DNA from 4 places in the Nonomuraea muscovyensis genome. Region 1 is predicted to be linked to each of the others. Evidence: riboswitches for the same ligand, from Rfam matches in the RefSeq annotation. Region 1 holds a riboswitch; each other region holds the start of a gene.

Region 1 (7,164 bases):
CGAAAGGTGAGAGGGCGTCCCGGAGCTTCTTGGCGTTAAGGTCGCTGAGGTCAATCTCATAGGAGGCGCCGTCAATAGCGAAGCTGACCGTCTCATTGGCCTCGCCGCCATCGAGGTCATCGATGAGAATCTCCTGGATCTGCTTGGCCATCTACGCAATCCTTTCCCGGAGCATTGTTTCATTCGCTGGCCCAAACATATACCCGGAAAGGCGCGGAGACAATTCAGCCCTGCAGGGATTCCCCTGACTCGCCGATCAGTTGCCCTACTCGGCCTGATCCCGGTGGTTTGGGCGCCGCCAGGACCCCTCCGCGCGGAGCAACTTCACCGCGCCAAAGATGAAGGCCCCACCGACGACCGCCGGCGGGATGAGCGCTGACAATACCTCTGTTACGGCTTGCATTCGTCCTCGCCTCCACAGCGGACAGGGGTTCGGCGGGCCGCCCTTAATGCCCACGCGGCGCGGCCGAGCATGAGCAGCCCTCATGCGGCATCAGGCGACAACGCCTGCACCCGACGATAGCGGCAGCCTCACGGGCTACGCGCGGCAGGGACACCGCATCGGCGACCCAGATGCCCCATAGCCTAATGCCAGTCTCTCCAGGCTCCTTACCGGATCAAGCGAAAATTTTGCGGAAAGGCGCCCGAGCAGCGACCTCGCCGGTCAACGAAGATCTTTGACGACCAGCGTTCCGGCAAGCCTGTCATGGGGCCCACGCTGCAACGGCCTGTCGATCAGGATGAGCATCCCGACGGCGAAGACGAGGATTCCGGCCAGCACATTGACGCCCGGAATGCCCATCAGCATGGCAGGTCCCGGATACACAAGCGAGCGTTTCAGCACAGCTCGCCGCGGAAGATCGTCCGGCACCACGTGAATCTTCATGATCGCCTTGCCGAACGTGCGCCCGCCCCGGGAAAGGGCGGACCAGTCGTAGCCGGCATAACCCAGCCCCGCCAGCAACCAGGCGAACACGCCGGGCAGCCGCCCCTGGAACGCGTCCAGCACCCCTACAGTCCGGAAGACACCCCACAGCGCGAGGAACAGAATGTAATAGAAGACCCCGAAGACGAGAGCTTCAATGAGCCGCGCGGCGAGCCGTTCCCACCATTCCGCGGGCACCGCGCCCGCCCGCGTCCCGGTCATAACCTCACCCCGCCCGTCGGCGAACCCGGCCGACTCCCATTTTGGTACGGCCCTCGCACACAAAACAGAGGCCGGCCAGCCGCCGACCTCTGTTCGCGCACCCGGGAGGGCTTACTTGACCTTCACCACCACCGTCCTGCCGACCTTGTCGGCGAACGTCTGCTGAAGCGGCTTGTCCCACAGCTGTGAGGCGCCGTTGACAGCCACGACCGCCCAGCCGAGCAGCGTCGCGAGGAACGTGATGGGGAAGCCGGTCAGGAGATAACCGCCCCAGGTCACGGCGGCCCGCTTGAGCGCCACGTCGGTGGCCAGACCATCGGGCGGCAGGGGCCCGCCGACCGGGACGATCTTGATGCCCATGACCATCTTGCCGACGGTCTGCCCCTTGGCCTTCGTCAGGAAGAACTCGTAGGCGATGTACAGCGCCGTGAGCACCAGCGCCAGCAGGAACGAGACCACGATGCCGCTGAGGCCGGGCGTGGGCCCGCTGTCCCAGCTGTAGCCGGCGAGCAGCAGCGTCGTGAAGATGATCGTCATCACGACGGTCACCACGCCGAAGATGACGCCGTCGATGACGCGCGCCACCAGCCGCTGCCACCACTCGGCCAGCGGGGCGGGAGCGCCGGGAGGCTGCACGCCCACCGGGCCGTAGCCGGGTTGCCCGTACTGGCCGGGCTGGCCGTAGCCGGGCTGCGGCTGCTGGCCGTAACCCGGCTGACCGTACTGCTGCCCGGAGGGGTCCTGCTGCCCGTAACCGGGCTGCGGCTGCTGACCGTAGCCCGGTTGGGCGTACCCCGGCTGACCGTACTGCTGGCCGGACGGCGGCTGCTGCCCGTAGGCGTACTGCTGGCCGGAGGGGTCCTGCGGGCCGTAGCCCGGCTGTGACTGCCCCTGCTGCCCGTAACCGGGCTGCGGCTGCTGGCCGTAACCCGGCTGGCCCTGCTGGCCGTAGTCGGGCTGCGAGGCCGGCTGCTGGCCGTACTGCGGCTGCTGGCCGTAACCCGGCTGCCCGTACTGCTGCCCCGAGGGGTCCTGCTGGCCGTAACCCGGCTGCCCGTACTGCTGCCCGGAGGGGTCCTGCTGGCCGTAACCCGGCTGCGACTGCCCCTGCTGCCCGTAACCGGGCTGCGGCTGCTGGCCGTAACCGGGCTGGCCCTGCTGGCCGTAGCCGGGCTGGCCCTGCCCGTAGTCGGGCTGCTGGCCGTACTGCGGCTGCTGACCGTAACCGGGCTGACCGTGGCCCGGCTGGCCGTACTGCTGGCCGGAGGGGTCCGGCTGGCCGTAGCCCGGCTGCCCGTACGGGGGCTGCGCGGGCTGGCCGTAGCCGGGCTGGCCGCCGTACTGGGGCTGGCCCTGGCCGTAGCCGGGCTGGGACTGCGCCTGCTGCCCGTAGCCGGGCTGGGCGTAGTCGTCGGCCCGGTAGCCCACGATCGTCGCGTCGGGGTCGGGCTCGCCGTGGGGGCGGTTGGGGTTGTGCTGTCCGTAGGGAGGAGATCCGGGAGCGTGCTCGCCGGAATCGTCCTGCGGATACGGCGGCTGTCCGGTGCTCACCGTGTCACCTCGCTTCGCGTGCGCGTGTGGCACGTGTCAGGACACATGCCTGTGCTGCCCAACGTATCGACATAGGTATCAACAATCACCTTTCCTGTGCGTCAAGGCCTGCGTCACCCGATGTCAGATGGAGCAGCATGCGGGTGTTGCCCAGGGTGTTCGGCTTGACGTGTTCGAGATCGAGGAACTCGGCCACACCCTCGTCGTACGAGGCCAGCAGTTCGGCGTAGACCTCAGGTGAGACGGGGGTGCCTTGAATGGGACGGAACCCGTGCCTGGCGAAGAAGTCGACCTCGAAAGTCAGGCAGAAAACCCGCCTGAGCCCCAGATCCCTCGCCGTGCGGATCAACGCGGAGACGATCCGGTGACCGATCCCCAGGCCCCGGGACGCGGGGTCCACGGCGACCGTGCGGATCTCCGCCAGATCCTCCCAGAGAACGTGCAGCGCGCCACACCCGACGACCTCGCCGCCCCGCTCGGCCACCCAGAACTCCTGGATGTCCTCGTACAGCGTGACGGTGGCCTTCTCCAGGAGGCGTGGACCCGCACCGGCGTAGGTGTCGACCAGGCGCCTGATCGTCCTGACATCGGACGTGCGGGCACGCCGCACCACGACTTCGGTGTCAGGGACTGTCACTTCGGCGACCTGCTCCATGGGTTACCAGCGTACAGATCCCATTACGGCTCATCCCAAAATCCCGCCCTGTCGACTCCATCCGGCATATCGCTCCGGACTACACAAGACGGGCCACCGGCGGCCCAAGCAACGGCAAACAGGGCGTAAAGTCGCCCTGGACGAGAGGACAGGACACCACCTTGTGACTCTTCGGTGGCTGAACCTCTACAGAGTTGGCAGTTCTGGTTGAGCACCAACCCAAGGTGCACTAGTGTCCAGCGACGATGTCACCCGCGCGTCCCGCGCGGAGACGCGCCCAATCCCCGCGCGGGGAACCGGGGACCCGCCGGTGGCGAGCTCGCCAGAGCGCCATCACTGGGGTGAGTCCGAGCTCCGGCTCGGTAGGGCTGCTCCGGCCCGAACCCGTCAGCTAACCCGGTAGGCGTCGATGAGAGGAGCCGATTGGTGAAGCGTACGCGCGGTCGCGAGAGGACCTCAGTGGGCACACCCGCCCGCCCTCCGCAACAGACCGGCCCGCGCCGTCTCGCCCTCCTCGGCACCGCCCTCGTCGCCGCCACAGCCCTCGTCACCGGTCTCGCCGCCGCCCCGGCCGCCGCCGACCCCAAGCCGTCCCTCGACTCGCTGGCCAAGCAGGTCGAGCAGATGCATCTGGACATCGAGAAGCTGGCCGAGCAGTTCAACGCCCAGCGGGAGAAGCTCAAGTCCGCCAAGAAGACGGCCGAGGCCGCCAAGAAGACCCTGGACGCCAGCGAGGCCGATCTGGCCGCCAAGCGCGCCAAGGCCGCCCAGGTGGTCGAGAGCCAGTACATGGGCGGCACCCTCGGGCGGTCCCTGCCCTTCCTCCGCTCCGGCGACCCCGAGCAGTTCCTCGACAGCGCCGCCACCACGTACGCGCTGGCGCAGCAGCAGGGAGAGCAGCTCAAGCAGGTCCTCGACGCCATGGAGTCGGCCAGGCGGGCCAGGGACGAGGCCAAGACCCGCATGGAGGAGGTCACCGAGCTCGTCTCCGACCTCGGTGCCAAGCGCGACAAGATCGTGAAGATGGTCGCCAAGGTCGAAAGCAACCTCTACCGGCGCGCGGTCGGCGAGGCCGGCCGGCCGGGCACCCGGGCCACGCGGGTCAACCTGCCCGTCGTGGGCTCGGGCAAGGCCGCCGAGGCCGCCCGGTGGGCGCTCACGCAGCAGCTCAAGCCGTACGTGTGGGGCGCCGAGGGGCCCGGCTCCTACGACTGCTCGGGGCTGGTCATGGCGGCCTACCAGCGGGTCGGCATCTCGCTGCCGCACTACACCGGCAGCCAGTGGACCGCGGGGCGGCACATCTCCAAGGAGGAGCTGCGCGCGGGCGACCTGGTGTTCTTCTACAACGACCTGCACCACGTCGGCATCTACCTCGGCGGCGGCCTGATGGTCCACGCGCCGCGCACGGGCGACGTCGTGCGCGTCGCCTCGATCGCCCGCCGTCCCTTCGCAGGGGCCGTCCGCGTCGCCGACTGAGGCGCCGCCCGGTGGGGCGGGACACCGGAGTGTCCCGCCACCCGCGCTCAGTGCGTCGGCTTGACCAGCGGGAAGAGGATGGTCTCGCGGATGTTCTTGCCCGTGAAGGCCATGATCATCCGGTCGATGCCGGCGCCCATGCCGCCCGTCGGGGGCATGGCGTATTCGAGGGCCTGCAGGAAGTCCTCGTCGAGCTGCATGGCCTCGGCGTCGCCGCCGGCGGCCAGCAGCGACTGCTCGACCAGGCGGCGGCGCTGCTCGATCGGGTCGTTGAGCTCGGAGTAGGCGGTGCCCAGCTCGGTGCCGAACCCGATCAGGTCCCACTTCTCGGTGAGCAGCGGGTCGTGGCGGTGGGTGCGGGCGAGCGGCGAGGTCTCCAGCGGGTAGTCCATCACGAACGTGGGCTGGACGAGCGTGTGCTCGACGAGCTCCTCGAACAGCTCCTGGACGACCTTGCCCTGGCCCCACTTCGGGTCCCAGTGGACGTCGTGCTTGTCGGCCAGCGCGCGCACCCGCTCCAGCGCGGTGGCGGTGGTGATCTCCTCGCCGACCGCGTCGGAGACCAGGGTGTAGAGGGGCACCCGCGGCCACCGCTCCAGGCCGAGGTCCACCTCGGTGTCGCCGTGCCTGACCACGGTGGTGCCGAGCGCCGCGACGACGGCCTTCTGGTACATCCGCTGGGTCAGGTCGGCCATGTCGTGGTAGTCGAGGTAGGTGCCGTAGGCCTCGATCATGGTGAACTCGGGGTTGTGCGTGGAGTCGGCGCCCTCGTTGCGGAAGTTGCGGTTGATCTCGAAGACCTTCTCGATGCCGCCGACGACCAGCCTCTTGAGGTAGAGCTCGATCGCGATGCGAAGGTAGAGCTCCATGTCGTAGGCGTTGATGTGGGTCCTGAACGGCCGGGCCGAAGCGCCGCCGTGGATCGGCTGCAGCATCGGCGTCTCGACCTCGAGGTAGCCCTCCTCGTGCCAGAAGTCGCGCACGGCGCGCACGGTGGCGCTGCGTAGCCGGGCCATCTGCCGGGCCTCGTCGTTGACGATGAGGTCGACGTAGCGCTGGCGGACCCGGGCCTCGGGGTCGGTGAGGCCGATGTGCTTCTCCGGCAGGGGGCGCAGGCACTTGGCGGTGATCTCCCAGCGGTCGGCCAGGATCGACAGCTCCCCGCGGCGGGAGGTGATCACCTCGCCCGTCACGCCCACGTGGTCACCGAGGTCGACGTCGCGCTTCCAGGCGGCCAGCGACTCCTCGCCCACCTTGTCGAGGGAGATCATCACCTGTAGGTCGGCGCTGCCGTCGCGCAACGTGGCGAAGCAGAGCTTGCCGCCCACCCGGTTGAGCATCACGCGGCCCGTGACCGCGACCGTTTCGCCGGTGGCGGTGTCGGGCTCCAGGCCCTGGTGACGCTCCCGGACCTCGGCGTTGGTCGCGGTGCGCGGGAAATTGACCGGGTAAGGATCGACGCCGTCGCTGCGAAGGCGGTCGAGCTTCTCCCTCCGGATTCGCATCTGCTCGGGAAGTTCGTCGCTCACACCATCAAAGCGTAGGGGATATGGCGAACTGCAAGGGCTCGTCGGCCCCTCGCAGGGGCGCTGAAGGGGCGCTGAAGGGGCACTGCAAGGCCTCTCGCCTACTCATGACTCAGGGACTCCTGGGGGGGACCGGCAGGGCGCCGGCCCGGGTGAGAGTCCGAGGAGAGATCATGATGAAGAGGATCGCGACCGGTGCCCTCGCCGTCGCAGCCACCACCGCGATGGCCCTGTCACTGCCTTCGGCCGCCGGCGCCACCACCACGACCGCCACCACGACCACCGCGACGTCCTCCGGCTACGACTTCGCCGACTCCTGGGGCCCCGTCCACGCCAGGCACGGCCTGGCCAAGGCGCAGGGGTGGATCGGCGTCGAGTGGGACGACGAGCAGGAGTCCAACACGGTCCACGTCAAGGGCCGGCTGTACGACCTGGACAACCGGACCTACGCCAAGGGCGGCAAGTGCGCGTACGTGAAGTTCCAGGCCAGCGACTTCGACCACCACTGGTCGACCGTCTACACCAGGAAGTACTGCGGCTTCCCCGGCTACCGGAAGTTCCACTTCGAGACCGACGAGGTCTTCAGCCTCCGGGCCAAGGTGTGCCAGGTGAGCCCGCACGGCTCGTACACCACCAAGTGCGGCCAGTGGAGCCACCTCTACACCGCCGAGACCGAGTAGCCGGCGACGCTTCCCGAACCGGCAGGCGGCCCCCTTCCCGAGCGGGGGGCCGCCTGTCACGTTCCCGGCGGGACGACGTCCGGCCCGGGCGACGTTCACGGCCAGGTGACGTTCACGGCTAGGTGACGT
Region 2 (7,164 bases), on a different contig from region 1:
GAAGATCCGGCAGTCGAGGTGGGCCAGCTCGGTGGCCGGCGTGTCGAAGTAGCCCTGCTCGTGCAGCATCTTCTCGACGTAGAGGGCCCAGCCCTCGGTGAAGTACGGCGTGCGGAACACCTTGCGTACGGTCCTCGGGTTGCCCGCCATGTGCGACAGGTGCCAGTGGTGGCCGGGGTAGGCCTCGTGCACGGCGATCGACGGCATCTGGGCGCGGGAGTTGGTGCGCAGGCGCTGGCGCACCTGCTCCTCGGTGAAGCCGTCGGGCGTGTACGGCACGAAGAAGACGCCGGTGCGCGAGCTGGTCAGCGGCGGCGGCGCCAGATAGTGGGCCACGGCCAGGACCGGCCTGACGTACTCCGCCGACGGCAGCACCAGGCACTCGTCCCCCTCGGGGAAGGTGACCAGGTCGCGGGCGCGGACGAAGTCGCGGGCGCGCAGCGTCTCGGCCTCGTACTCCTCGCGCATGGCGGCCAGGGTCGGCGGATGGTCGTCCATCAGCGCCTCCATCGCGGCCCGCCAGTCGTCCGTGCCGTTGACGCCCGGGGCGACCTCGCGCATGCGCCCGTCCAGGGCGGCCCAGGCGGCCCTGCCCTTCTCGTGCAGCTCGGGCGCGCCGTAGCCGAGCAGCTCGCGTTCGCGCAGCAGCGTGGAGTAGAGGCCCTCCCCCATCCGCCAGGTGCCGCCGCACCGGAAGCCCTCCAGGAACGCGACCAGCTCGTCGAAGGCGCGGCCGGCGGGCTCGGCGGCCTCGGCCAGTTTGGCCCGCAGGCCCTCGTCGCGCACCATCGACGGCACGGTCACGGTGAGGAACTGCCGCCCGGTGCGGGCCTGCCCGAGCCCGCGCTCGACGAGCAGCGGCGCGGCGAGGTCGGGGTCGAGGTTGGCCCGGCAGGCGGCCAGCACCCCGGGCACCTCGGCCAGCCGGGAGATCGCGGCGGTCACGAGCTCCGGTTCGGGCTTGAGCCGCTGCTGGAACGGCGTGAACATGGCGGCGAAGATCGGGGAGAGGTAGGCGGCCGGGTCGCGGCGCCACTCGGGCCAGGACGCGAGCGCCAGCCAGCCCCGCAGCTGCGCCAGCACGAGGTCCCTGTCGATCGCGTCGTCCGGCGTGGGGGTCTCCAGCCGGGAGAGCCGATCGAGCCAGCGCTCCTGCTCACCGACCTTGGCGGTGAAGGCGGTGGCGGAGAAGTCGCCGAGCGTGTGGTCGTAGCCGTCGGCTCCGAGCAGGCTGGCGGTGACGGGATGTCCGGAAAAGTACCACGTGAGAAACTCGTCCACCGGCGCACCCTATCCTGAGGGCATGCCCCTCCAGATCACCGGCGCGCTCGGCGACCCCGACCTCCTCAGCCTGCCCTGGGACGTCCCGCTCGCCGACTGGCCCCAGCACCACCTGGTCGATCTCCCCCGCGGCATCTCCCGGCACGTGGTGCGCTTCGCCCGGCTGTCCGGCAAGGTGTACGCGATCAAGGAGATCAGCGAGCGGTACGCCAAGCGCGAGTACCAGCTCCTGTGGGACCTGGCCCGGCTGGACGCCCCGGCCGTGGAGCCCGTCGCCTACGTCACCGGCCGCGACGACGGGCTCGACGCGGCGCTGATCACCCGGCACCTGCAGTTCTCGCTGCCCTACCGGGCCGTCATGTCGGGCACGCTGCGTCCCGACACACTGACCCGCCTGCTGGACGCTCTGGCCGTGCTGCTCGTCCGGCTGCACCTGAACGGCTTCTACTGGGGTGACTGCTCGCTGTCCAACACGCTGTTCCGCAGGGACGCCGGGGCGTTCGCCGCGTACCTGGTGGACGCGGAGACCGGCGAGATGCACCCCATGATCAGCGAGGGGCAGCGGCTGGGCGACATCGACAACGCCCACACCAACATCTTCGGCGAGATGCTCGACCTGGAGGCCGGCGGGCTGCTGCACCCCTCGGTCGACCCGATGGAGACCGCCGAGGACATCGTCAGCCGCTACCACCGGCTTTGGGCCGAGATCACCCAGGACGAGATCATCGAGGAGGTCGACTGGCACCGGGTGGAGCAGCGGATCAGGCGGCTCAACCTGCTGGGCTTCGACGTGGCCGAGATGATGGTGCGGCGCAAGGTCGGCACCGGACGGCTCATCGTCCGGCCCAAGGTGGTCGACGCCGGGCACCACCAGCGGCGGCTGCTCCGCCTGACCGGGCTGGACGTGGAGGAGAACCAGGCGCGGCGGCTGCTCAACGACCTCGACGGGTTCCGGGTGGCCAAGGGGCTGCGGCACGAGGACGAGGCGATCGTGGCGCACCGGTGGCTGGCCGAGGTGTTCCAGCCGACGGTCGCGGCCCTGCCCGCCGAGCTGCGGGGCAAGCTGGAGCCCGCCCAGCTCTTCCACGAGGTGCTGGACCACCGGTGGTACCTGTCGGAGGCGGCGGGCGCCGACGTGGGGCTGCCGGCGGCCGTGAAGTCGTACATCGAGAACGTCCTGGTGTACAAGCCCGACGAGAAGGCGGTGCTCCCCGACGAGCCGGGCTGACCGGCCCGCCGCGGCTCGGGAGGAGTCGGATCAGCGACGGACCAGCTTGCGGATGCGGTCGCGGCCCACGACGGCGCCGCCGCCGATCACGACCAGGGCCGCGGCCACGACCGCGCCGACCGTGCCGCCGCCGGTGCTCTCGGCCACCGGCTGGGCGGCCGCGGAGGTGGTGACGTGCGCGGCGGGGGCGACCTGGAGGGTCCTGCCGGCGGAGCCGGACTCGGCGGGAGCGGCCGCGGCCTTCTTCTCGCCGGCGTTGGCGGCGCTCGCCGCGACGTCCTGGGTGGCGGGCGCCGGCGCGGGCGCGGGAGCGGGCGCCTTCTTCTTGGCCAGGACCTGCGGCGGCTTGGCCGGGTTGTCGTCCACCCGGGCGTAGGCGCGGGTCGAGAACGGCACCGGGTGGTTCATCTTGCCCGGGCCCTTGCCCCACTTGGTGATGACGTACTCGATCTTGATGTGGCCCTGGCCGCCGTTGCCGTTGACCTGCAGCGTGTTGGTGTTGAAGGTGCCGCCGGTCAGCTCGGCGAACGTCTTGCCGTCGAGGTCGAGCATGATGCCGCGGTTGGAGGGCTCGCCGGGGCCGCGGTCACCGACGAAGAAGGGCATCTTCTTGCCCTTGTAGACGACGTAGCCCTCGGTCAGCAGCGGCCAGCTGGGGCTGGCGGCCATCCCCTTCTGCATGGGCTTGCCGCTGGCCGGCAGGCCGGTGTCTCCGGCGCGGCCGGAGGCGTCGTCCCAGAAGTAGGAGGCGGTGGTGGCGCCCTTGAGGAGGACCTGCTGGTCCTCGGGCACGTCGGCGTGGGCGGCGGTGCCGCCGAGCGTCAGCGCACCGGCTACGGAGGCGGTGAGCAGGAGGGAACGCATGCCGGATCGGGGAGACATGGAGTGGTGAAGTCCTTTGTGCTGGGCAACAGGGAAACCGCGCTCGCGGGGCAGGGCGTAGCCGGGCAGAGGCCGAACGGTCGCTACGCGCGGGAGCGCGGAAAAGGTCTGGTGCGGGGGCCGCTCAGGAGGCGGCGGATGACGCTACGCAGTGGGGGGATACGCGGTAGTGCATCAGGGAAGGTGTCCTCTCCATCTCGCCTACCGGGTTAGCTGACGGGTTCGGGCGTGGAGATGCCCTACCGACACGCGATGGTCGGATTCACCCCAGGAGATGGGTCCCCGGTTCCCGCTGGCGCGGGATTCGGCGCCGGTCAGCCGCCTCTTCCTGGTGAAGGGCTAGGTCACTGGCCGGTAACGCGATTGACTCTAGCGCGCAAAACGGACATAGGCAAAGGTAAGGCCATGAATCGGGCGAAGATCTACCTGTGACGGCAAAGAAAAAAGGGGGCACGGCATGCCGTGCCCCCTGGTGTAGTACTGCCTCAGCCACCGCTCTTGCGCCGGAAGGAGCGCTTGTTCGCGGCCGGGCCGTGCGCCCCGTGGATCTTCGACGCGTCGGAGCCCCTGCCACCCGCGCCCGCGCCGGCCTGCTGGCCGCGCTTGCGCTCCAGCGCCTCGCGGAACTTGCGCTTCATCTCGTCCTCGGGAGTTTCGCTGACTTCCGGCTCCGGTGTTTCGGCCATGAGGACCTCCTGGTGTTGGGGACATCAACAAGCTTCGCATGGTCCCGCTCGTCACGCGAAACCGGCCTTCCCGGCGATTTCGCGGGGTCAGTGGCCGTCCGGCCCGGCGAGGAGCCGCTGGGTGACGGCGAAGGTCTGGCCCGTGACGTCCTCCTCGGCCCGTCTGGCCGCCTCCATGATCGCCTCAGCCAGCTCCTCGGACCCGAGCCGCATCGCGCGGGGCGCGATGCGCAGGGCGGCGAGCCCGCCGCTGGGCAGCACCTCCACCTGGACCTGCCCGTCCGCCGCCACGCCGCGCCCGCGCGCCTCCTCCAGGCTGCGGCCGACCTCCTCCAGCAACTCCGTCTGCTGGGCGAGCTGGGCGAGCATGCGGTCGATCTCCGGGTCCCCGCTGCGCTGTGTGGTCATGACTGCTCCTGTCCGTGTGTCTCACGCCCTGCCCGATCACGGGCTCGGCGCGTTCCCGCCGTCGTGTGTCCCGCGCGTCGCGCTGTCTGTGTCTCGCGCGGTGCGCTGTCCGTGCGCCTCGCGCGTCGCGTTGTCCGTGTGTCCCGCGCGTCGCGCTGTCCGTGTGCTCGCCGTGTCGCGGCCGTCACGCACCCGGCGTTCCCGCCTAACGGCGCAGCAGGAACGCGCGGGGCGCATGGGCGAGGGCGGAGCGCAGGGTGCCCTCGTCGCTCATCCCCCCGCTCGCGACCAGGGCGTACAGGGTCGCGGCGGACGTGGTACGGCGGAAGAAGGTGCCCATGGGGCCGGTGCCGAGCATGGTCTCGGTGAACTTCGTGGCCGGCACGACCTTGCGCACGTCCCGCAGTCCCTTGATGCCGCCGTTGTAGGCCATCTCGGCGAGGAAGTGCTTGCCCGCGTACGTCCAGAGGTTGCCCATGTCCTGGCCCGTGGCGGCCGAGCTGGCGGCGTGCACCGCCGTCTTGCCCACGGCCCACACGACCGAGTCGGCCAGCGCGTCGAGCCCTTCGCGCACCGCGTACGTGCCGACGTTGAACCTGCCGATCCGCTTGGTGAGGATCGCCTGCATCAGCTTCTGGAAGATCGTCCTCTCCAGCCTGGCCCGCGCCACCAGCCACTTGAACACCGCCTGGGCGGCGACCCTGGCCGCCGGATAGAGGTAGCCGAACAGCAGCGTGAACGCCATGGCGGCGAGCTGGGTGCCGATGACCTTCAGCTCTTCGCGGTGCTCGTCGACGACGTCCGCGTACTCCTCGCAGCCGTCGGCCAGTTCGGTCAGCGTCATGCGCATGTTGGCGTAGCGGGGGCCCAGCTCGACCTCCCACAGGCGGGCGAAGCGCTCCACGTTGCGGCTGTCGTTCGCCTTGAGCGCCGTCTCGATCGCCTCCCGCGTGCCGCGGGCGATCGCGTCCACGTCGTCCGCGAGCGCGCGCAGCTCGCGGGCGCGCCCGCGCAGGTTGGACACGTCGGCCTCGGGGACGTGCACGCCCGCGAACCAGGCGAGCGCCTGGAAGGGATCGAGCATCAGGCACCTTCCTGGTGCGGCGGCGGCCCGGGGATCGGCGGCTCGGACAGGTCGGGGATCACCGGCAGGGACGAGATGATCTTCTGTTCGAGGACGTCCCAGAGCACCTCGAAGTCGCGGGCCGTGGCCGCTGCGGTGAAGCTCGCCTCGGCGAGCCGGTTCATGGAGCGGACCAGCCCGTCGTAGCCGTCGACGTACCACCCGGCCCACGCGCGGCCGTCCTCGTCGTCGCCCACGAGGGACGACGTGCCGCCCAGGGGGCCGGCGAGGCGGTGCGCCGCGACGAGGTCGTCGCCCGCCTTGTCGAACAGCCTCGCCAGCTCGCGGATGGACATCCAGTCGATGGCCACCTGGCCGGACTCGCCCGGGCTCGGCGCGGGGGCGGCCGGAGTGGGGGCGGCGGGCGAAGGGGACGGGATCGGGACCGGCCAGGTGGACGGGCCGGGGGTGGGGCCGGAGGGGGTGGGATCGGGCGGGTCCGTGGGGGACGGGCTCGGCGAACCCGGCGGCGGGGTGGGGCCGGAGGTGTCGGAGGGGGTGGGGCTCGGGGTCGTCGTACCCGACGGCGACGGCGTGGGACTTCCCGACGGCGACGGGGTGGGGCTGCCCGACGGGGTCGGCGTGGGGCTGTCCGTCGGGGTCGGCGTGGGACTTCCCGAGGGGGTCGGGGTGCCGGTCGGGGTCGCGGTGGGCGTGGGGGTGCTCGTCGGGGCCGGCGTGCCGGTTTCGCCCATCAGGCTCTCCCCTCTCCAAAGTCCACAAAACACATGATCAAGGACGACAAGACACTAACGACGACAAATTTCACTGGTGTAACAGTCGGCCATGCCGCGTTAACTTACGAACACAAGCTGTTCATCCACCGCGGTATCTCGCGGAACTCCTCGTCGAGCCGGTCGAGGAGGGCCGTGTCCGCGCCTCCCCCGAGGGCGAGGTCCTCGACGCGGCGGCACAGGTCGGCCGCGCCGCCTGCCCCGACGGTGGCGCAACTGCCCGCGAGCCGGTGCGCGAGCGCCGCCACCCGCTCCAGGTCGCCCTTCCGAACGGCCCGCCGCAGCTCGTCCAGCGTCTCGCCCGCCGTCGCGCGGAACGCGGCGGCGATCTCCATGACGTCCTCCGGCGCCAGCCCCTCCAACTCGGGCGGCAGGCCGGGCGCCGCGATCCAGTCGGGCACCCGGGCGAGGACGTGCTGCCAGTTCACCGGTTTGGTGAGGTGGTCGTCCATGCCGGCGTCCAGGCAGCGCACCCGGTCGCCGGGCATGGCGGCCGCGGTCATGGCGATGATCGGGGTGCGCCGCTCCTCCTGGAGCCTGATCTCCTCGGTCGCCGCCAGCCCGTCGAGGACCGGGAGCTGGCAGTCCATGAAGACCAGGTCGTACCCGCCGGACAGCGCGGCGCTCACCGCCTGCCTGCCGTCGTCCACGGCGTCGACGTGGTGGCCGGCCTTGCGCAGGACGATCGTGGCGACGTTCCGGCTCACCTCGTCGTCCTCGGCCAGCAGGATCCGCGCCCGTACCGGGGCGTCCGGCCGCGCCCCCGGAAGGGGCTGCTGCTCGTCGGGTACGGGTGGCTGCGGCCTCGCGGGGCCTGGAGCA
Region 3 (7,164 bases), on a different contig from region 1:
GACACCCTCCAGCGCCACCCCTCTCACGCAGAACACCCCCTCGCGTCAGGCACGAGAGGGTGTCCGGCAACAGGACGTGGTGGCGGAGAGTCCTTCAGGGTGTGTGAATGGCGCCGCACCATCACATGGAGGCGATGGCGAGCAGCAGCGGGGCGGTCGACACCCCGACCAGCACTGTGGGTATCACGGTTCCCTTGACGTCTTTGGCCCGTAGGTGCGTGATCACCGCGCCGACGAAGTAGAGCACGACGCCGGCCGCGGCCGCGATGCCGAGAGGACGGTAGAAGATCCCGGCCAGCAGCCCGAGCGCGCCGGCGATCTTCAAGACGGCCAGGAGCGGGAACCAGCTCAGCGGCACCCCGAGTTCGGTCATGGTTGTCGTCACCCCCTTCTCCTTGGCCAGCAGAAGACTCCCGGAAGCCAGCAGGAGCAGTGCCATCAGGGCGGCGACGACGACGTAGGCGATGAACATGGATCTCTCCGGGAGAAGTGTGGAGGGGAGGGAGGAGACTGGGAGCCATCGCGATCTGTACATCTCCGGGATGGCGTGGTGGAGTTGCTGCCGCAAGCGTGGCCTGCGGGGCGGGTCACCCGGACTGAGCGCCCGGGATCAGGCGATCACCTCCCCGACCCGGCAAGTGACGCTCCGGTCCCCACCGCGCGGACGGGCGCTCCCGGCGATGACGGCGGTGGGGATCGCGGAGCTCGTCGTCTCAGAAGTCATGTCCACAACTCTGGCCAGACGGACGAGGCCCAGGAAGGCCGGGCTGAGGATGGCACCGGCAGGGCCACGCTGAGCCTGACCCGGCTCGAACAGGGCCGCGACCGCCAGCCCACCACGCAAGTGCTCGCCGTCCTCGCCGACGCGCTGCGCCTGTCCGCCGACGAACGGCTGCACCTGGGCCTGCTCACCAGGGCGACCGGCGGCGCGCTGTCGTTCCTCTGCCCGAGCACACAGCCCGCCCGCGTGTCTACCGATCCCCGAGCCCGATTGCGTTCCTGGACTGGGATCAGGCCGCCGATCAGCAGATCGCCATGCTCAAGCTGGAGTCCTCCCGTGCGCCGGCCCGCTCATCGCCGAGTTCGCCCGCGAGCCGGCCGTCACCGGCGGGGCGCTGTTCACGGACCGGATGCGGGCCCAGCCCGGCCTGCCCGGCGCACCGGAGTCGAGCGGTGGAACCATCCCGCGGCAGGCGAGCTGCGGCTGGCCTTCGAGACGCTGGAGCTCCCCGACGCCGACGAGCAGCGCCTGCTGGTCCATCTCCCCGCCGACGAAGCCGCGTCTGCCGCACTCGACCAGCTCACCGGCCGCCACCCCGGCGCGCTACGCGAGGTCGCCGGCTGACATCTCAAGCTCCGCAGGGCGGCGAGTGGACCATTCAGTGGCGGAGAGTCTTTCCAGAGGGTGGATGGCAGCCATCAGGATCGGGCTCGGTCCGGCTGCACCCACCGGGCGGCATGTTGTCAGGGACCGAAGCTCCACACGTTGCCGACCGGGCGCCCGCCGCGTCGCAGGACGGTGCCGAGAAGCTCGGTGAGTTCCTCGTCCACGTGCGTGAGGAGCTCCTGGCCGAAGACGCACAAGGAGGCTTCCCACCAGTTGCCGAACGTCCCCATCCGGAGGTCTTCGGTGACTTGGATGACGTGTTCATCGACGAGGTAGGCGTAACTGGTCCAGCGTGGCTGCCCTGGTCCGCCGACGCGGGTCGGGTCTATGCGAGAGCCACTGACGTACCACTTGAGGCGGTAGAGCCGGTCGCCGGGCCGCGCGCTGGCGCGTAGTCCGCGCTCGATGATCGTCTCCACCTCGGCCAGCAGCGGATCGTCCGGATGTTCGACGGCGTCGAGATGCCAGGTAGCGGAAGCTGGAGGTTCGGTGATCCCCCGAGCGGCGGTCTCGTAGGTCACCTCGAACCGGGTCTCGAACCGCTTCCAGATCTTGTCGTGCTCGGGGTCTGACAGGAGCTGCTTTGCGGGACGGTCCCGTGCCGGCTCACCGGCGGGCGCCCAGCGGTAGGTGCTCACCTGGGCGATCGCATGGAAGCCCGTCGCAGCGTAGGCAGGGACCAGCGAGCCAGGTGCCTCCGCGACGAGATGTCGCGGCGTACGGTGTCGGAACACCTGCCGGACACCGCGCCATTCCGCCCAGGCGGCCGCGGCTTGGAGCAGTTCGCGGCGGGGGCCGGTGATTCCGCCAATGGCTGCGAAGTCGGTGCCGCCCACGCGTTCGATCCAGACGGCGTCCAGGATTCGCCCGTCATACTCCAGCAGCAGGATCTCCATCTCCGATCCTGTCCCGCGGGGCTGTCCCGTCGGCCTCCAACTCCGAGAGCGGCCGTCGCTGCTCGGGCACGACCGCGGCCCTACGGCGCAGCCGCTCACGTTCCCCGGGGAGATGGGGCCGTATGCGCATGCCCGGCGGGAGGTCTTCGGGTGACGGGACCTTCGCGATGTCGGCCATCAGAAGAGTGCGCTCCGGCCCCGGGACGAAGCCTGCGGCTCGCAGCGATTCGCCGAGCAGTGGGGCGTCGTGAGAGTAGACCTTCCACTCGACCGGCTCACAGCGTGCCGCGAAGAGCTCCTGCTGCCGTCGGATCAATCCCGCCAGGTCGTCGCGGAGAGCGGCATGGTGGACGGTTGCGTGGGTGCCGTAGTGGGTTCGTACCAGTGGTCCATCCCGCTCGACGACAGCTCCCCACGGTAACTCCAGCGGCACCAGAGCCCGCAATTGGCTCTCGTAAGCATCAAGCAGCGTCTCAGCCACTCTCGTCACGTCGTCCATCCTCATCAGCTCTCGACCAGGGCAGATGCTGAGCTTCGATGATTCCATCCGACTGTCGGAGAATGCGACGTCGGTCCTGCCGGCGACATGACGTCCGGCTGCGGCGCAGACAGCCTCGAACTCTTCGCGCCCGATCTGCGCGGCTTGGTCTGCGTTCTGCCGGCCTTCGAGGCTGCCCTCTGCCAGGACACCATGGCGGCGTTCGTGGGACTGGAGGGCAGCAAGGTGGGAAGTGGCAGGCGGACGGCCGCGCATCAACGCGCAGGACGACCTCATGACCAGCTCAAACGCCTTCGTCAAGGCAGCGAATAGCTCATCGGATGCTATTCGCCCCTTCAGTACATCGAGATGTGCACGTGGTCGAAGTGGTTCTCGGTGATGCTGCCCCGATTGGCCATGGGGCTCCAGCCCGAGCCGTGGTTGATGCGCTGCTTCCAGATCACGTACTTGACCCCGAGCTTCGCCTTGTTCTCCACGGCCCACGCGGCGACGCGGTCGCCCAGCGCCTGGTTGCCGGCCGACGGCATGCTGCCGCCCGTGCTCATCATGAAGTCGCAGGCCCGGCCCAGCGGATGCTCGCCGCTCGAACCCGAGCGGAAACAGCCGACCGTGAACGGCAACGCGAAGTTCCGCTTGATCAGCTCACGCATCGCCCGCGTGCGGGCCGTGATGTTGTCGGAGCCGGACGGCAGCTGCGGTGCCCAGGTCCCGTTCGAGCGGCGGCCGGTGCTGACGGGGATGAGGTCCTCGAGCTTGTCCTCGATGTCGACGATGACGTCCTCGGCCTCTTCGCGCTGCCCGGCCACGGTCGTCGTGTCGGTGCGGATCTTGGCGGCGAGGGCGGCGGCCTCCTCGGCGGCCTTCTTCTTCTCGTCGCGGACGGCGGCGAAACCGTCGACCACCGCCTGCTGCTCGGCCAAGAGCTGCTCCAGCACCGCGGCGCCCGCACCGGTGACCGGGAGCAGGAACGTCGGCAACGACTGGTCGCCGCTCTGGTAGCGCAACTGCGCGATCTCGACGACCTTCTTCTCGGCCTCCGCCAGGGCCTTCTCGGCGGTGGTGAGCCGCTTCTGGGCGACCTTGGCGGCCTGCTGGGCCTTGGCCAGCTCGACCCGCTTGAGGTTGTACTTCTTGATGAGGCCGTCGACCTTGGAGTTGAGTTGCTTCAGTTCCGAGCGGAGCTTGGTCTCGTCTGGCTTGGGCTTGGCCAGCGCGGGGGCCGCCGGGCTGGAGGCCACGACAGCGGCGATGGTGAGACCGATGGCAAGACGCGCGGGGGACGCAGCCGCCACGTAGGTTTTCCTCTCCCTCTTGCCGACCGGGTTAGCTGACGGGTTCGGGAGGGAGTAGCTTCCCTACCACAGGCGTGGATTCACCCCAGGTGCTTGGGTCCCCGGCTCGCGGGCGACGCGCCCGAGATTAGGCTTTGGTGCACCGGCCGTTCCGGCCGGTGCGAAAGGGACATTAACAGTAAATCGATGGTCACGCGAGCCCAAGTAGCAACCAATTAGTGATCTACCTGTGATCGAAGCATGCGTGCCGCCTCCTCCGGCAGCACGTCGTTGACGAACGCGCCCATCGCCGACTCCGAGCCGGCCAGATACTTGAGCTTGCCGGGCGCGCGCCTGATGCTGAACAGCTCCAGGTGAAGATAGCCCAGGTCACGCTGCTCGCGCACCGGTGCCTGGTGCCAGGCCGCGATGTACGGCATGACGACGCCGAACAGGCCGTCGAACGCCCGCAGCACCGAGGTGTAGAGCGGGGCGAACGCGGCCCGTTCGGCCTCCGACAGCGCCGCGAGGTCGGGCACCTGCCGGTGCGGGTAGAGATGCACCTCGAACGGCCAGCGCGCCGCTGCGGGCACGAAGGCCGTCCACAGCTCGTTGGCCGCCACCACCCGCGCCCCCGCACGCTCGGCCGCCAGCACGTCGGCGAACAGGTTGCGGCCGTCGTGCGCGGCGGCGTAGCGGGCGGCGGCGCCCAGCTGGAGTTTGGTCCGCGGCGTCACGTAGGGGTAGGCGTAGATCTGCCCGTGCGGGTGGGTCAGCGTGATGCCGATCTCCTCGCCGCGGTTCTCGAAGCAGAAGACCTGCTCCACGCCGTCGATCGCGGACAGCTCCGCCGTACGGTCGGCCCAGGCCTCCATGACCAGCTCGACCTGGTCGTCGCTCAGGCGCGAGAACGACGAGGAGTGGTCGGAGGTGAAGCACACCACCTCGCACCGCCCCACGCCCGGACGCACCTCGCTCAGCCCGCCCGCCTCGGCGTAGGTCCCGAGGTTGCCGGAGAAGGAGGGGAAGCGGTTCTCGAACACCACCACGTCGTACTCGTGCGCGGGGATCTCCGACAGACGCGTGTCGGTCGACGGGCACAGCGGGCACTCGTCGGCCGGCGGCATGAACGTGCGCGTCTGCCGGTGCCCGGCGATCGCGATCCACTCCTCGGTCAGCGGGTCGTAGCGCAGCTCCGAGGCCACCGGCCGGGGATCGAGCGGCCGGCGGTCGATCGCGCCGCGGTCGGCGTCGTCCCGGCGGTCGAAGTAGATGAGCTCCCGGCCGTCGGCCAGATGGGTGATGGTGCGCTTCACGGCGACCCTTCCGCGATGATCAGTTCGCCGGCCCGTTCGGCCAGCTCCAAACGTGCGTCCTCGGGCAGTCCCGCGTCGCTCACGACCACGTCCGCCTCGGTGAGTTCGGCGATCGTGCTGATGCCGACGGTGTTCCATTTCGTGTGGTCGGCCGGGACCACCAACCGCCGCGCCGCGCCAACCAGTTCCCGGTCGGTCTCCGACTCCAGCAGGTTGGGCGTGGTGAACCCGGCCCGCACGCTCATCCCGTGCACCCCGAGGAACAGGGTGTCCACGTGCAGGCGCCGGATCGCGGCGACCGCGACGGGGCCCACGAGCGCGTCGGACGGGGTGCGCACGCCACCGGTGAGCACCACCGTGCGGTCGGCCCGCGGGTTGCGGTGGAAGACATCGGCGACGGGCACCGAATTGGTGATCACCGTCAGCTCGGGCACGCCGACCAGGTGGTGGGCGAGCGCCCAGGTGGTGGTGCCGGCCGACAGCGCCACAGCGGTGCCGGGCTCGACGAGCCGCGCGGCGCGCCGCGCGATGGCCTCCTTCTCGGGCTGCTGGCGGGCCGACTTGGCGGTGAAGCCCGGCTCCTCCGTGGACCCGGGGCCGAGGGCCGTGGCGCCGCCGTGCACCTTGGCGAGCAGGCCCCGCTCTGCGAGGACCTCGAGATCGCGGCGGATCGTCATGTCGGAGACCCCGAGCTCCCGCACGAGGTCGGCCACCCGCACGCCGCCGTTGCTGCGGACGCGCTCGAGGATCGCCTGCTGCCGCTGCTGTGCCAGCACGTCCCCGCTCCTCCCAACAGATTCCACCAAATTATGACATGCAAATGTTGGGGAATGTTAGATACGGGGTGTCGCTTGTGTCACGACCGGAGACGAGAGACCTTGGGGAGGCATGTGGAACCCGACCGGTGAGGGAGATGCCATGGCAAAGCGCGCGCGCAAAGGCAAGGCCCGCAAGAAGAAGAAGGCCAACCACGGCAAGCGCCCCACGGCGCGCTGACCGCGCGGGCGCCCGCGGCGGCCTCCTCCCGCCCACCACGGGTGTCCATCTGGGACTGCCCACCACGGGCGTCCACGACGGGCGTCCACGACGGGCCGTCCGCCACGGGCGCTGTCGCGCTCGCCGGCGTCAGCCGGGCAGGGTCGTCAGGGCCTCGTCGATGCGCTCCTGCGGCAGCGCGAAGTCCTCCATCGCGCCCGACAGATAGCGGTCGTAGGCGGCCAGGTCGAAGTGGCCGTGGCCGCACAGCGCGGTCAGGATCACCTTCGGCTCGCCCGTCTCCTTGCAGCGCAGTGCCTCGGCGATGGTCTCGGCCAGCGCGTGCGTCGGCTCGGGTGCGGGCAGGATGCCCTCGGTACGGGCGAACCGCACCCCCGCCTCGAAGCACTCCGACTGCGACTTGCTGACCGCCTCGAACATGCCCAGCTCGTACATGTGTGACAGCAGCGGCGACATGCCGTGGTAGCGCAGGCCGCCCGCGTGGATCGGGTCGGGCACGAAGTCGTGGCCGAGTGTGTGCATCTTCAGCAGCGGCGTCAGCCCGGCGGTGTCGCCGAAGTCGTAGGCGTAGACGCCCCTGGTGAACGTCGGGCACGCCGCGGGCTCGACCGCGCGGATCACCGGGTCGATCCGCCCCGCCAGCTTCTCCCGCAGGAACGGGAAGACGAGGCCGCCGAAGTTGGACCCGCCCCCGGTGCACCCGATGATCACGTCGGGCACCTCCGTCAACTGCCGGAGCGCCTCCTCGCCGATCACCGTCTGGTGCAGCAGCACGTGGTTGAGCACCGAGCCGAGCGCG
Region 4 (7,164 bases), 1.7 Mb from region 1:
CAACAAGATCGGCACGGTCGGCAAGCCGCTGCCCGGCGTGACGGTGGCCATCGCCGACGACGGCGAGATCCTGGTCAAGGGCCGGCACGTCTTCGCCGGCTACTGGAACAACGACGAGGCCACGGCCGTGGCGATCGACGCCGACGGCTGGTACCACACGGGCGACATCGGGCGGCTCGACGCCGACGGCTACCTGACCATCACGGGCCGCAAGAAGGAGATCCTCGTCACCGCCGCAGGCAAGAACGTCGCGCCGGGGCCGCTGGAGGACTCCCTGCGCGCCCATCCGCTGATCTCCCAGGCGGTGATCGTGGGCGACGACCGGCCGTTCGTGGGCTCGCTGATCACCCTGGACCCGGAGGCGCTGGAGCCGTGGGCGGCGGCCAACGGCCGGGCGGGGGCGGGCGTGGCCGAGCTGCGCACCGACCCGCGGATCCTGGCCGAGGTGCAAGGGGCCGTGGACCGGGCCAACACGCTGGTGTCGAAGGCCGAGCAGATCAAGAAGTTCGCGATCCTGGACGCCGACATCACCGAGGAGAGCGGACACCTGACCCCCACGCTGAAGATCAAGCGCAACGTCGTGATGCGTGACTTCGCCGGCGACGTCGAGGCGCTTTACCACTCCTGACAGCGAGCGGTCACTCCGGCGCCCTCACTCCAGCAGGGTGTGGAAGCGGGCGGCGACCTGGTCCCAGGTCCATTCGCCGGTGATCCAGTCGCGGCCGCCCGCACCGAGCTTGCGCGCCCGGTCCGGGTTCGCGAGCAGCTCCACCAGGGCGGCGGCCACCTGCGCCGGGTCGGTCCCGTCGACGACGAGGCCGGTCTCGCCGGGCCGTACGGCGTCGGGCGCCCCGCCGGAGGCCCCCGCGACCACGGGCAGGCCGGTGGCCGAGGCCTCCAGGAAGACGATCCCGAGCCCCTCGACGTCGATCCCGCGCAGGCGGGTGCGGCACGGCATGGCGAACACGTCGCCCGCCGCGTAGTAGCCGGGCAGGCCGTCCGCCGGGACGGTGCCGGTGAAGCGGACCGACCGCAGGCCGCGGGCCAGCCGCTCCAGCGTGCGGCGGTACGGGCCGCCGCCGACCAGCAGCAGCACCGCGTCGGGGACCGCCCGCAGCACCTCCGGCCAGGCCCGGATGAGCTGGTCCTGGCCCTTGCGCGGCACGAGCCTGGAGACGCACACCACCACGGGCCTGCCCGCCAGGCCGAGCCGGGCCTTGGCCGCCTCCGGGTCGGTCGCCGGCCGGAAGGTGTCCGTGTCGACGCCCGGGGCGAGCCGGACGAGCTTGCCGGGGTCGATGACGGCTGCCAGCCGGCTGCGCGTGTACTCGCCGAGGTAGGTGACGACGTCGGCGTGACCGCCGATGCGGCGCAGCACCTCGCGGAACCCGGGCGTGCCCGCCCAGGCCGCCTCGTGCCCGTGGGTCAGCATGACGACGCGCCGCGCGCCCGCCGCCCGTACGGCGGGGGCGAGCAGCCCGAGCGGGGCCGCCGCGCCGAACACGACGGTCCGCGCGCCGTGCCCGGCCACCAGCCGGGCCGCCGTCCGCGCGACGGCGCGGGTGGGCAGCATGAGCGAGGTGGGGTGGCGCACGACGGGGTACGGCTGGCGGCGGTCGAACGCGGCGCAGCCCGTCCAGGCCGGCGCGTAGACGGCCACGCCGGGGGTGCGCAGGGCGAGGCCGTGCACGAACGACTGGATGCCGCCGGGGCGGGGCGGGAAGTCGTTGGTCACGACGACCACCCGGATCTCGCCCCCGGCGCCCGCTGCCGGTGCGGTCACGGCTCCGGTACGCCGTTCAGCCGCGCCCAGGCGCGGGCCAGGGCGATGCGCTCGGGCGCGGTCGGATGGGATGCATAGAGGACATACTCCACGACATCCGGCGACAGGTCGGACAGGTTGGCGCTGGCCAGGCGGTTCTGCATGGCGACGAACGTCGCCGGGGCCCTGGTGAGGTCGAGCGCGTGCACGTCGGCGCGGGCCTCGACGTGGCGGCTGACGACGTTCTGGGCGGGTCCGGACAGCACGCCGGCCAGGCTGACGAGGCCCAGGAGCACGCCGGCCGCCCTCGGGTCGGCCATGGAGGCGATCCCGGTGCGCCGGCGTACCAGGCCGGACAGAGCGAACAGCAGGACGGCGCCGGTCGCCGCGCCCAGCGCGCCGACGAGCGTGCCGCTGAGCACGTCGTCGTGGGCGGCGTGGCCGAGCTCGTGGGCCACGACCAGCTCGACCTCCGGCCGCGGGGTCGTCAGCAGCGTGTCGTACACGACGATCCGGCGGGTCGCGCCGAAACCGGAGACGTAGGCGTTGAGCGCGGTGGTGCGCCGGGAGGCGTCGGCGACCAGCACGTCGTCGACCGGGACCCCGTCGCGCTCGGCCATCGCCAGCAGAGCGGTCCGCAGCGGGCCGTCGGGCATGGGACGGAAGTCGTTGAACAGCGGCTCGAACACCACCGGGTAGACGAACGACGCCGCCACGGTCAGCGCGAACGCCCCGGCGGCGGCCGGGATCCACCACCGCCTCACCCTGCGGGCCAGCGCCACGACCGCGAGGACCATGATGGAGGTCAGGACGACGCTCACGCCGAGGCCCTTGAGCCGGTCGCCGGTCCACGCCGCCCAGTCCTGCGTGGACAGGCCCCACTCGCGCAGCCGGATCTCGTACCAGACGCCGAGCGGCCACCGCACGGCCTGCAGGATCGCGGTCAGCAGCAGCACGCCCGCCAGGACCCGCAGCCACCACGGGCCGCGCAGCCGGCCGAGCAGCCGGGCGCCGAACGGGGTGAGCACGAGCAGCCCGGCGAACAGCAGGCCGAGACCGTACGACAGGTAGCCGGGCGGGCCGGTCGCGGCGTCGAACGCGGCGGCCCTGGCGAGCTGGAGGGGGGTGAAGTCGCGGGCGGGGTCGGGTGCGGGGACGGTGCCCGGCGGCAGGGCCCGCCAGGGGGTGGTGAACGCCACCACGGCGAGGACCACGACGCCCAGCACGACCAGTGCCACCCCGGCTTCCCGCCGCTCCCGCACCCCCGCCTCCTGGCGACGGTCGTCCATCGTGGGTGCCCCCTACCTCAGCTCGTCGCGCACGTACGTACGCCACAGTGCCGTCAACGTCGCGACCGGGAGCCCCAGCGCCGACAGCGCCCGTTCGGCGCCCACCGCGCGGGCCTCACGGTAGAGACTCACCAGCCTCGCCTCCCCCGACCGCTCGGCGATGAACCGACACGCGAGCCACGCCTCCTGGTAGGCCGCGGCCAGCCGGGCCGCCCCGGGCGCGAACGCGGCGGGGCCGGGCAGCTCTCGGGGCTCCCGGCCGGACCGCACCTCGGCGGCCAGCTCGGCGGCGGCCACCGGGACGGCCAGGCCGGCGTCACGGTAGGCGACGTAGTCGGCGAAGCCCTCGTACAGCCAGACCGGCAGCCCGCCGGTGCCGGCGGCGACGTGGGTGAGCTCGTGGGCGAGCACGACGTCGCGCCCGGTGGGGGTGAGCCGGTCGAACCCTCCGGGGACCACGATCACCCGGCAGCCGTCGGCCACGGCCGCCAGGCCGTCGAGCGGGCCCGTCCCGGCCAGCCGCGCCGACTCGGCCGCGGAGGCGGGCACGAGGACGACGGGACGGACCGTGCGGCGCAGGACCGCGCCGACCCGCCCGGCGGCGAGGTCGGCCCGCCGCGCCAGCTCACGCAGCGCCTCCGGAGACGTGGCGGTGAGCGAGCCCTCCGGCCCGGGCCGCGGGGTGGGACGGCCGCCCGGCGTGCCGGGCCCCGGGGCAGCCTCCGGCGACGAGCCGAGGCGGTCATCGCCCCGGGTGCGGGCGGGCTGATGGTGGGCGGGCGGACGCTGGGCGAGGATCAGGGAACGGGTGCCGCGCACCAGGAGAGTCTCACCGGGCCACGGCTCGGGGGGCCCGGGCGGGGCGTCGGCGGCGGCCAGCGCGAGAGGCAGCAGGCAGGCCAGCGCGGCACGACGGTTCACCTGCACGGACACGCTACCCGATGGTAGTCGTCCCGTCCGGTGTGGCCGCCCGCTTCCAGGATGTGGCGGGGCGAGAAGGGGGCGGGCACACGAAGACCCCGTTCGCGCCTGTGGGTCGAGGGCGCCAACGGGGTCTTCGTGACGGCTCACGCGCCGGGACGTACCGCGCCCACGAACGACGCCTTGCGCCATCCGCTGAGCTTCTCGACCCGCACGGTCTGCCCGGTGCGCGGCGAGTGGATCATCTTGCCCTTGCCGACGTACATGCCGACATGGCCGAGCCCGCGGAAGAACAACAGGTCACCAGGCTTGAGACTGCTGAAGGAGACCTTCTTCCTGATGCCCGCGTACTGGGCGTTCGTCACACGGGGGATGCGCACCCCGGCCTTCTTCCAGGCGTACTGGACGAGGCCGGAGCAGTCGAACGAGCCGGGGCCGGTGCCGCCGAAGCGGTAGGGGTCACCGATCTGGTCCTTGGCCACGTCGACGGCCGTACGCGCCTTCGCCGCCTGGCGGGCGGCCCGGGACTTCTTGACGGCCTTGTTCACCGACGTGGCGGACATGACCGCTGTCGTCGTGGAAGCCGTGACCGTTCCGGTCGCCGTGGTGCTTGTCGTGGTGCTTGTCGTCGCCGCCTGCGCCGCCGGAGCGTGGACGGCCATACCTCCGGCCGTCACGGTCATGGTGAGCGCTGCGCCACCCAGGGCGAGTCGGGACAGACGGGGGTTCTGCGGGGAGGTAGACAGGATTTCTCCTTGACTCTTCCACGAACGCCTACCGGGTTAGCTGACGGGTTCGGGCCTGGAAGTAGCCCTACGGCGCGTGAGGCGCCGATTCACCCCTGATCCCTCGGGGAAGGGATCGCTGGGTCCCCGGCTCCGTGCCTCCTGGCTGCACGGATTCGGCAGGTCACCGCCTGAAAGGGGTCGATCGGGCGGCGGTGACCGCTGGATGTCCATCGCGTCATCGGCTGGCCGATGTCGTTCGCGGCGCCATGGCGTGGCGTCGCGTCGCCAGAAGTTACGCGCCGGGTCACGATCCGGCAAAGGCCCGGTCAAGCTGTAAAGATCGGATAAGGACCTCAGTAAGGTCACGAATCGCAGCTCGACACGATGATCCGTTACGCAAATGTGACAGTACTCACACTTGACGGAACACCGGCCTGTCAGGGCTCAACCGTCACTTCTTCCCAGCCGTCGACCGCGGTCCGTCAGAGACCGCGCACCCGCCGGACGCGCGCCCGCGGAACCCGCTCAGGGGCGGATGGCGCCCACGATGTTGCGGCCGTACGCGGTGAGCTTGACGATCTTGACCACGTCGCCCGTCTGCGGCGCGTGCACGATCTGGCCGTTGCCGGCGTAGATGCTGACGTGCCCCAGGCCCTCGCTGAAGATGAGGTCGCCCGGCTGCAGGCCCTGGGGGAAGTCCACCTTGCGGCTCGCGCCCCAGGCCCACTGCTGCCACGTGGTGCGCGGCAGCGACACCCCGGCCGCCCGCCAGGACGCCTGGGTGAGGCCCGAGCAGTCCCAGCCGCCCGGCCCGGTCCCGCCGAACACGTACGGCTTGCCGACCTGCGCGTAGGCGAACCTGAGCACCGCGGCGGCGTTGCCGGAGGCGGCGCCCGTGTACTTCAGACCCGTGCTGTTGGGATTGCCGGTCTTGTAGGCGCCCAGCCGGTCCAGCAGCTTCTTCTGCTGGGCGATGAGCTTGAGCACCTCGGCGCGTTCCTTCTGGACGGCGTCGCGCTCCTTGTCGGCCGCCGCCAGGGCGTCCTCGGCCTTGTCGCGCTGGCCCTTCAGTCCGCGGTTCTCGCGGTCGAAGGCGGCCAGCTTCGCGGCCCGCTCCTCGGCGAGCTGCCCGGCCAGGGCCACGTTGTTGAGCAGGTTGGCCGGGTCGCCGCCGCTGATCAGCGCGGGCAGGCTGGTGACGTCGGCGCCCGCCTGGTAGGTGTCGACCGCCATGTTCACCAGCTCCTCGCGCAGGCCGGCCACGGTGGCCAGTTTGCGCTTGTAGATGTCGTTGAGCTTGGTGTACGTGGACTGGGCCTTCTTGAGGTTCTCCGTCGCCGTGTTGTACCTGTCGACGACCTTGTCGGCCTTGTCGTTGAGCTTGGCCAGCCTGGCCTTCGCCTGGGGGATGGTGGGTTTCGGCTCGGCGTGGGCCCCGCCTGTCGGGGACAGCAGCAGCCCGATGGTGATTCCCGCGGCCACCGGCACCCGGCCTAACCTCACAGTGTCGCCTCCCAGGATCAGTTCTGGGGCGAATAGTACTGAAGTGACGGGTGAGATCTCACCTAAACGTCAGATTCGTAATCTATGCGCGCCCGAGCCGGCGCAGCAGCAGTCCAGACGGAACGGGTCTGGCTCCCATCCGGCGCACCGACTCGGCCACCTCGCGGTCGGAGGAGACCACCGCGATGGCCCGGCCGGGGGGCTCGGCGCGGACGAGCTGGCGGATCAGGTCGTCGGCGATCTCGCCGGGCGCGCTGAACAGCACCCGCACGCCGCGCGGCGCCACCACCTGGACGGGCGCGATGAGCTCGGCGCCGTCGAAGACGACGGTCACCTCGACGCGGGTCTGCGCGACCAGCCCGCCGAGGCCGGTCATCAGGCGGTTGCGCTGGTCGGCCAGCGTGAGCGTGCCGTAGCCGGACTTGGTGACGTTGTAGCCGTCGATGATGAGGTGCACCTGCGGCAGCGCGAGCAACTGGTCGAGAAGCTGCGGGTCGTCGTCGGCCAGCGCGCGGGCGGGCACGCCGCGCACGCCCGGCCGCTCGCCGGTGACGGCCGCGACGGAGTCGGCCGGCCTGCTGATCATGGTGGGCAGGGCCAGCTCCCTGCGCAGCCCGGCGGAGGCGTCCTGGAGGGCGTCGAGCAGCACCCTGATGCGGGCGTCCTCGATGCTGCGCCCCTCGCGGGCGGCCCGGCGCGAGGCCTCGAGCTGCTTCTCGACGTCGGCCAGGCGCTCGCGCAGGCGGCGCAGCTCGGACTCGCCGGCGCTGCCCGCCGCCGTGGCGGCCGTGCGGGCCTCCTCGGCGACCGTCTCCATCTCCTCGGCCCGCCGCACGGCGGCCTTGGCCCGCTCGCGGGCCTCGTGCAGCCGGCGGCGCAGGTCGGAGTTCTCGGCGCGGGCGGCCTTGAGCTGCTCGCGCAGCCGGTCGGCCTCCTCCTTGGCCGCGCTCTTCTGGGCGGC

What was found. Region 1 has a riboswitch for cyclic di-AMP ahead of FHU36_RS11070 (C40 family peptidase). Riboswitches for the same ligand answer to the same signal wherever they lie in the genome.
Region 2: another riboswitch for cyclic di-AMP. It lies ahead of FHU36_RS45240 (hypothetical protein); the one in region 1 lies ahead of FHU36_RS11070 (C40 family peptidase).
Region 3: another riboswitch for cyclic di-AMP. It lies ahead of FHU36_RS30860 (coiled-coil domain-containing protein); the one in region 1 lies ahead of FHU36_RS11070 (C40 family peptidase).
Region 4: another riboswitch for cyclic di-AMP. It lies ahead of FHU36_RS03145 (C40 family peptidase); the one in region 1 lies ahead of FHU36_RS11070 (C40 family peptidase).

What each region holds. Positions count from the first base shown of each region.
Region 1 covers NZ_JACHJB010000001.1:2,347,070-2,354,233, forward strand. Annotated here, with positions in the region: gene FHU36_RS11050 (histone-like nucleoid-structuring protein Lsr2) at 1-151, opposite strand, end outside; gene FHU36_RS11055 (RDD family protein) at 665-1,147, opposite strand; gene FHU36_RS46295 (RDD family protein) at 1,259-2,698, opposite strand; gene FHU36_RS11065 (amino-acid N-acetyltransferase) at 2,784-3,353, opposite strand; cyclic di-AMP (ydaO/yuaA leader) riboswitch at 3,618-3,774, shown strand; gene FHU36_RS11070 (C40 family peptidase) at 3,780-4,829, shown strand; gene lysX (bifunctional lysylphosphatidylglycerol synthetase/lysine--tRNA ligase LysX) at 4,877-6,358, opposite strand; gene FHU36_RS11080 (hypothetical protein) at 6,529-7,035, shown strand; gene FHU36_RS11085 (type III pantothenate kinase) at 7,154-7,164, opposite strand, start outside.
Region 2 covers NZ_JACHJB010000004.1:195,380-202,543, forward strand. Annotated here, with positions in the region: gene FHU36_RS38780 (DUF885 domain-containing protein) at 1-1,281, opposite strand, end outside; gene FHU36_RS38785 (DUF4032 domain-containing protein) at 1,304-2,509, shown strand; gene FHU36_RS45240 (hypothetical protein) at 2,540-3,391, opposite strand; cyclic di-AMP (ydaO/yuaA leader) riboswitch at 3,575-3,711, opposite strand; gene FHU36_RS38795 (DUF5302 domain-containing protein) at 3,877-4,077, opposite strand; gene FHU36_RS38800 (YbaB/EbfC family nucleoid-associated protein) at 4,165-4,485, opposite strand; gene FHU36_RS38805 (WXG100-like domain-containing protein) at 4,691-5,569, opposite strand; gene FHU36_RS38810 (hypothetical protein) at 5,569-5,919, opposite strand; gene FHU36_RS38815 (hypothetical protein) at 5,912-6,340, shown strand; gene FHU36_RS38820 (hybrid sensor histidine kinase/response regulator) at 6,408-7,164, opposite strand, start outside.
Region 3 covers NZ_JACHJB010000002.1:3,058,440-3,065,603, reverse strand. Annotated here, with positions in the region: gene FHU36_RS30885 (DoxX family protein) at 122-472, opposite strand; gene FHU36_RS30880 (hypothetical protein) at 611-898, opposite strand; gene FHU36_RS45035 (MmyB family transcriptional regulator) at 845-1,345, shown strand; gene FHU36_RS30870 (DUF2716 domain-containing protein) at 1,465-2,283, opposite strand; gene FHU36_RS30865 (hypothetical protein) at 2,258-2,782, opposite strand; gene FHU36_RS30860 (coiled-coil domain-containing protein) at 3,118-4,074, opposite strand; cyclic di-AMP (ydaO/yuaA leader) riboswitch at 4,080-4,218, opposite strand; gene galT (galactose-1-phosphate uridylyltransferase) at 4,290-5,369, opposite strand; gene FHU36_RS30850 (DeoR/GlpR family DNA-binding transcription regulator) at 5,366-6,145, opposite strand; gene FHU36_RS46945 (50S ribosomal protein bL37) at 6,288-6,365, shown strand; partial or broken gene FHU36_RS30845 (TrpB-like pyridoxal phosphate-dependent enzyme) at 6,495-7,164, opposite strand, start outside.
Region 4 covers NZ_JACHJB010000001.1:652,490-659,653, forward strand. Annotated here, with positions in the region: gene FHU36_RS03125 (AMP-dependent synthetase/ligase) at 1-628, shown strand, start outside; gene FHU36_RS03130 (glycosyltransferase family 4 protein) at 653-1,783, opposite strand; gene FHU36_RS03135 (M48 family metallopeptidase) at 1,780-3,051, opposite strand; gene FHU36_RS03140 (hypothetical protein) at 3,064-3,984, opposite strand; gene FHU36_RS03145 (C40 family peptidase) at 4,119-4,535, opposite strand; cyclic di-AMP (ydaO/yuaA leader) riboswitch at 4,729-4,889, opposite strand; gene FHU36_RS03150 (C40 family peptidase) at 5,226-6,203, opposite strand; gene FHU36_RS03155 (NYN domain-containing protein) at 6,286-7,164, opposite strand, start outside.